Regions from separate parts of the Janthinobacterium kochi genome, predicted to be linked through region 1. Evidence: predicted binding sites of a transcription regulator. Region 1 holds the regulator's gene; the other holds the start of a gene.
The links. Region 1 encodes FNR, which switches genes on or off when oxygen is low (the NO sensors DNR and NnrR bind a similar motif). Its sites were predicted from a motif close to TTGATNNNNATCAA; they were not measured.
Positions count from the first base shown of each region.

Region 1 (3,412 bases):
AGGATGCTCCACAGTACCAGCCGGTACAGCACGCCATTGAACGGTTCGAAGGCATCTTCGACGGGCAGCGAGGCGGCCAGCAGCCAGTTTACGGACTTCAGGCGCTTGAAGCTGTTGACGGCCGTGATGCCGCGGCTGTTGGTGCTGACCATGCTGCCTTCGCCATCTTCCTTCAGCAACTGCGTGGTGGTCAGGTTGGCGTTCGGCTGGCGCGGCTGCAGCAAACGGCGGGTATCGGGGTGCAGCACATAGCGCGGCACCGCGCCGCGCGTGAGGATGAAGTAATAGCCGCTCTTGCTGATCTTTTCCGAGCGCAGGCGGCCCAGCAGGTTGTCCTTGTACAGGCGCAGCACGCCTATCACCACACCGGCCACCTGGCCATCGGCGGCCAGCACGGGCGCCACCATCTGCACGATGGGCATGCCGCTCGACTTGCCCAGCATCGGTTCGGTGATCATGGGCTGGCGCGTGCGCAGCACGGTCTGGAAGTACTCGCGCTCGGCGACGTTGATGCCGATGCGCCCTGCCACCTGCGGCATGTCGGCCACGATGGCGCCATGCGCATCGAGCACCAGCACGTCATCGAACAGCACCAGCATCGAGCGGCGCGCATAATATTCGCGCAATTGGGCGGGCTGGGCGATCAATTCCGGCGGCTGCTGCCTGGCCGTCAGCGTGACGATCTGCAGCAGCATGTCCAGCTTGTCGTCGAGCTCGGCAGCGGTGCGGGTGATCAGGGACGATTGCTGGCTCAGCAGTACTCTGGTGAAGTCGGCGCGCATGTGCTGCACCTGTATCATGGTGACCAGCGCGATCATGGCGATCGAGGTCAGGCTGGTGGCCAGCGCGACTTTTGCTTTAATGCCGAGAGGCTTCATGATTTCCTTTTCAGTACCGGGCGGCACAGGCGGCAGATAATGCTGTCAGGAATTTTCCTATCAATACATCAACTTGGCAAGCGGCGCCGCGCATATTGCCCTCCCCGCATGGGCATTTGACGATGTTGCCATATAATTAAAGTCAGAACGTGGTTTATTCAGCGTAATTGCGGTGAAATTGGCACACGGCAACTCTGTATGCAGTAAACTCGTTATTGCATTTTCTAAAAGGTACCGACATGACTGAAGCGCTACTCACTCCCACCTTGCCCACAGTGACCGTGGAAGCGTTGCGTGCGCGATGCTCGACCTGCAGCATGCATCAATTGTGCTTGCCGATGGGCCTCGATGTGGGCGACATGGACAGGCTGGACCAGATCATCGGCCGCCGCCGCAAGATCGTGCGCGGCGCCTCGCTGTTCCGCATCGGCGACTCGTTCCAGAACCTGTACGCGATCCGCCTGGGGCACTTCAAGACGTACCAGATCAATCCGGGCGGCGAGGAGCAGGTGACGGGTTTCCAGATGGCCGGCGAACTGCTGGGCATGGACGCCATCAGCGCCGACCGCCACCACTGTAATGCGGTGGCGCTGGAAGACAGCGAAGTGTGTGAAATTCCGTTTTCCAGTCTGGAACAATTGCTGGGCAATATGCCGACCCTGCTGCGCCATTTCCACCGCATGATGAGCCAGGAAATCACGCGCGAGCAAAGCGTGATGCTGTTGCTGGGCAATATGCAGGCGACGCAGCGTTTTGCCGCCTTTATCGTCAACCTGGCCTCGCGCTATGAAGCACGCGGCTATTCGGCCAGCAAATTTCAGCTGCGCATGTCGCGCGAGGAAATCGGCAACTACCTGGGCCTGACCATCGAAAGCGTCAGCCGTTTATTGTCGAAATTCAAGAAGGAAGGCTGGCTGCGCGTGTCGAACCGTGAAATTGAAATCCTGCAGCCGGCCAAGTTAAAAGCTATCACGGCCGGCACCGACGTCTGCAAATAAGGCTTACAGTTCCTCATCGGCGTGCAGCGCGATGCTGCGCTGCAGCGGCCAGGTCCAGATGCCGGACAGGCGCCACTCGCGTTTGTCGTTTTCCACCAGCACTTGCCAGCGGCTGCGCTCGAGCATCGGCAGCGCTACCGAGAAGTTGCCGGCCGCATCGGGCTGCACCAGCAGCTTGATATCTTTTTCCGGCAAGGTCGCATGCGCCAGATGCAGCTGCAGCGGACCCTGGTAAGCCTTGCCGAAGCTGTGCACGGAACCACTGAGGCGCGCTGCAGCAACGTCGTACGACAGGCTCGTATCCATGGCCAGGTTGCTGGCGATCGTGTCGCGCTTCAAATCCTGGTTGATCGCCTTGCCCTGCTTGTAATAGTCGCCCACCACCAGCGCATCAGGCTGCGTAAACGCGATATAGCCCATGAAGCTGCCGACGACCACGGACAGGCCGGGACCGATCATCAGCAGCCAGGGCCAGCGATGCTTGTACCACGGGGCAACGGGGGCTTGCAGCTTGAGACTGTCGGACATGATATTTCTCCTGTTTAATCGGCCAATCCCCATCCGGGGACTGGCCTTCCTACATTAGCGCGGCACGATGAATACCGCGCTTTCACGCACATGCAGCGATGGGTCGTCCAGCGAGTGCAATTCGATCGCAATCTTGTTCGAGCCCTTTTCGCCGACCCCGTGCGGCACGCGCAGGCGGATCGGCCAACCCAGCGTTTCCGTCGGCTGCAACATCACTTCTTCGCGCGTCAGCAAGGTCAGGCCCGGCAAGCCGGAGACACTGATTTTAAAATGCTGGCTTTGCTCCGAGGTGTTCATGATCTGCAGGCGGTAGACGTTTTCGATCATGCCGTCTTCCACTTCGCGTCCCATCGAACCGCGGTCGCGGATCACGTCCATTTTCAGGGGCGTGCGCAGGGCCAGCGAGGTACACACGGCGATGATGATCAAGGCCAGGATGGAAGTGTAGATCAGCACGCGCGGGCGCATGGCGCGCTGGCGGATCTGCTTCGAATTGAAGTTGTTTTCCATCGCATGGTCGGTACTGTAGCGTACCAGTCCCCGCGGCCGTTCGACCTTGTCCATCACGGTATTGCAGGCATCGACGCAGGCGGCGCAGCCGATGCATTCATACTGCAGGCCGTTGCGGATATCGATGCCAGTCGGACACACCTGCACGCACAGGGTGCAGTCGATGCAGTCGCCCAGCTTGTCGTTGTTGCCAGCCTTCTTGCTGATGGCGCCACGCGGTTCGCCGCGCTTGGCATCGTAGGTGATGATCAGGGTGTCCTGGTCGAACATGGCGCTCTGGAAGCGCGCGTAGGGGCACATGTATTTGCACACCTGCTCGCGCAGCCAGCCCGCGTTGCCGTAGGTTGCCAGGCTGTAGAACAAGACCCAGAACCATTCCCAGGGACCGAAATTGAGGGTGGTCACCGAGTGCGCCAGTTCCTTGATCGGCGTGAAGTAGCCGACAAAGGTAAAGCCCGTCCACAGGGCGATGCCGCCCCATGCCAGGTGCTTGGCCGT
Region 1 is NZ_JBNYXO010000018.1:64,703-68,114, reverse strand. Features, by position in the region: gene ACQ4WL_RS25645 (response regulator) at 1-878, opposite strand, end outside; gene fnr (fumarate/nitrate reduction transcriptional regulator Fnr) at 1,118-1,876, shown strand; gene ACQ4WL_RS25635 (FixH family protein) at 1,880-2,404, opposite strand; gene ccoG (cytochrome c oxidase accessory protein CcoG) at 2,459-3,412, opposite strand, start outside.

Region 2 (3,412 bases), on a different contig from region 1:
TCAAAAAATCATGCCCCATTCGGCACTGAAGAACGACGCCAACCTGCTCGTCATGCCGAACATCGAATCGGCCAACATCGCCTACAATCTGGTGAAAGTAGCGGCCGGCAACGGCGTTGCCGTGGGTCCGATCCTGCTCGGCTGCGCCAAGCCCGTGCACATTTTGACCCCATCGGCCACCGTGCGCCGCATCGTCAACATGACGGCACTCTGTGTCGTTGATGCCGTCGCGCAACGCAAGGTGTGATCGTTAGCACTTCCTGAAAGCCGCGCCATCCGCAAGGGGGGCGCGGCTTTTTTACATCAGTGCGCCATCAGCACGGGTAATGTCATCTGGCGCAGCACCGTTTCCGTCACGCCGCCCAGCAGGATTTCGCGGAAGCGCGCGTGGCCGTAGCCGCCCATCACCAGCAGGCCGGCATGCACTTCGGCGGCCATGCCCAGCAGCGCTGCGCCGATGTCGCCCGTAGTGATGGTTTGGCGCACCTCGACGGGCACGCCGTGGCGGCTCAGGTAGGCGGCGATGTCGGCGCCCGGATGGCGGGCCGGCTGCGCATGGCCGGCCGGCGGGTGCAGCAGGGCCAGCACCACCAGGCGCGCCGCGCGCAGCAGGGGCAGGGCGTGGCCGATGGCGCGCGTCGCTTCCATGCTGCCATCCCAGGCCACCACCACCGTGTTGTCTGCCAGCGTGTCTGCCTGCGTGCCCACCTGCGCGAATTGTCCGCTGCGCGGCACGATCAGCACGGGGCGGGCCGCGTTCAGCATCACATACGGCACCAGGTCGCTCATGGCGCCGGGCAGCGCTTCGCTGTCGTCGTGCTGGCTGAGCACTGTCAAGTCGCTGTAGCGGGCGCTCACGGCCATGCCGCCATCCTCGTCATCCTCGATCAGGCGCCGTTCCAGCGAGACGGCGCCGGCCTGGCGCGCCAGCGTTTCGAACTGATCCAGCGCCGCCTGGGCTTGCCCGTGCAGCGCCGAAATCTGCGCCGCCACGGCCGCGCCGCGCATGCCGCGGTTGTTTTCCAGGTAAAAGCGCGATACGCCCGTCATGGCGGCGCCAATCAGGTGCGCCTGGTGCGCGTGCGCCAGCCGCGCGGCGATGGCGATGCGCTGGGGCGCATGGCGCGACAGGTCGGCGTGGACGAGTATGGATTTGTAAGCCATGGTGTCATTCGCTAGTCAGGATGTCAACAAGGCTAGAACGGCAACACGGGCAAGTCCAGCATTGCCGTGTCAGGCGGCGGTTTTCTTTTGCTGGACTTGATATGGGTCAAAAAGAGACAGGCCATGGTCATTTGCAAGGCCGTCGCCAGAAACTGCAGATCTGCTTGATATGCATCAATATGCTCGCCGTGCAGCCAGCGATAATGGTCTTGAACTCCTTGCCCTCCCAGTGGTCTGCATCGGTGTCGGCAGCATCGTGTCGGCACTTCTTTGTGTGACGCAACAACGCTGGCCGTGGCGGGAGTTCACTTAATTGTAGGGCTGCAAGTCCAGCCACACGGCATACGACAGGCGCTTGCCATTCCACAGGCCGCCGCCGCGGATGACGGCGTCGCACGAGGTCAGCTGGCCCACCAGGTCCATGCGGCCCAGGTTGCGGCGCAGGCGCAGGGCATCGTTGTGCGACAGGTAGCCCACCAGCTGGCCATCGATGAAGACGGCGATGGCCTTGTCCTGGAACGGATTGGCATCGTCGCAGACGAGCAGGGCCAGGCATTTTTCTTCCGCGTTGCCCGGGCCATGCTCGCCGGCCAGCTTGGCGATGGCGCTCTGGTACATCGATTCGTTTTCCACTTCCGATGCAAAGCGCCCCGCATCGTTCCAGTGGTGCGCCGGTGCGCCGGCAGGGATCGCCGGCACGTACTGGCGCACGGACATGAGCGGCTTGTGCAGCGGCTGGGCGGGCGTGCGGCCGCTGAAGACGTAGTACAGCAGGGCGATGACGATCACGATGGCAAGCAGGTAAAGCATGGTATCTCTCTGATTTCTAAGGGGGGAGGCGGGAGCGCGGGCGCGCTGCGCTGCGTTGCCGCTACTATAGCAAGTTCGCGGCCTGGTTCCGGGTAAATCTGGCCATCAGATGGCGGCGCCGGCGCAGTGTGCGCGGGTCGCTCAGCACGATGGGCGCGGCGCCCGTCAGCCCCGAATAATACTGGCCGTGACGGCGCAGGACGATGGCATACTCGCGCAGCGCGTGGCCGTGCGCCAGCATGCGCGCGTCGCAATCGACCTCGATGGCAAAGCGCAGCCGGTGCAGCTGCCACCACAGGGGCAGGTTCCACGGCATGAGAATAATCCAGGCGTGCGCCAGGGCCAGCCATTGCGGGTCGCGCGCGGCCAGCCGGCATTGCGCGTGCGCCAGCAGCAGCGCCTGCTGCTGGGGTGGAATCAGTTGCAGCCAGACGGGCATCACGATGCACGGCCGCAGCAGCCCCGCCACGCAGGGACCGATGCCGCCGCTCAAGTACACGGGCGTACCCAGCAAGGTGGTCTTTTGCCAGCGGCGCTGGTGCGACAGCAGCCAGACGCTGCGCAGCGCCAATAGCAGCAGCATGCCGCTGGACAAGACAAACCAGCCCAGTTTCAGCTGCGACTGTTCTGCCGGCATGACCGCCAGCACGCCGGGCAGCCATGCCAGGGGCAAGATGACGGACGCGGCGATGGCCGCCAGCCACAGCCAGCGCGTCGTGCGCCCGCGCCGCTGCAGCAGGCGCTCGGCGCACCAGGCACCGGCCGACAGCAGCAGCGCCAGTGCCATGGTCGATAGCAGCCAGGCCGGCATCGTACGCCTAGCGTTTCAGCGCCATGCCGACCGAGGCGGGCGCCGTGTGCCTGAAACCGAATTGCGCATACAGGTCTTGCGCCTGGCCATCGGCGATCAGACTGACATACGCGCTTTGCGGCACCTCCGTCTCGATGAATTGCATGATCTCGCGCATGATCAGCTTGCCCAAACCCTTGCCCTGGTGGGCTGGCAGCACGGCGATATCGACCACCTGGAAGAAGCAGCCGCCATCGCCGATGACCCTGCCCATGCCCACCACGGCGTCGCCGTACAGCACTTGCACGGCAAACAGGGAATGTGGCAAGCCCTTGGCCGCCGCTTCCGTGCTTTTCGCGCTCAGGCCGGCGGCAACGCGCAGCTGCTGGTAGGTGGCGATGGCGGGATTGGCCAGAAGGATGGTGTAGGGCGATGCTGCGGTCAAGGCGCTCTCCTGTAGAAATGGTTTGGAGCGGTAATTATAGGCGGCGATGCTGTTACGGGGCGGTACGCTTTATTTGTCGCGGGTATTCTGTCCGGGCGTCTTTTGCGCTAAGGTGGCGTCATCCATACATTTGTTGAAAGCACGCCATGTCCGCAGGATTTACCGCCACCGAGTTGTCCGTTATGAATGAAGACGACGCCCTG
Region 2 is NZ_JBNYXO010000002.1:586,993-590,404, reverse strand. Features, by position in the region: gene ACQ4WL_RS07005 (NADP-dependent malic enzyme) at 1-247, shown strand, start outside; gene ACQ4WL_RS07000 (universal stress protein) at 304-1,164, opposite strand; gene ACQ4WL_RS06995 (hypothetical protein) at 1,474-1,974, opposite strand; gene ACQ4WL_RS06990 (M56 family metallopeptidase) at 2,039-2,785, opposite strand; gene ACQ4WL_RS06985 (GNAT family N-acetyltransferase) at 2,793-3,209, opposite strand; gene ACQ4WL_RS06980 (Imm10 family immunity protein) at 3,356-3,412, shown strand, end outside.
Region 2: ACQ4WL_RS07000 (universal stress protein) is a predicted target of FNR. The motif match lies at 1,329-1,342, and genes of this name have one in related genera.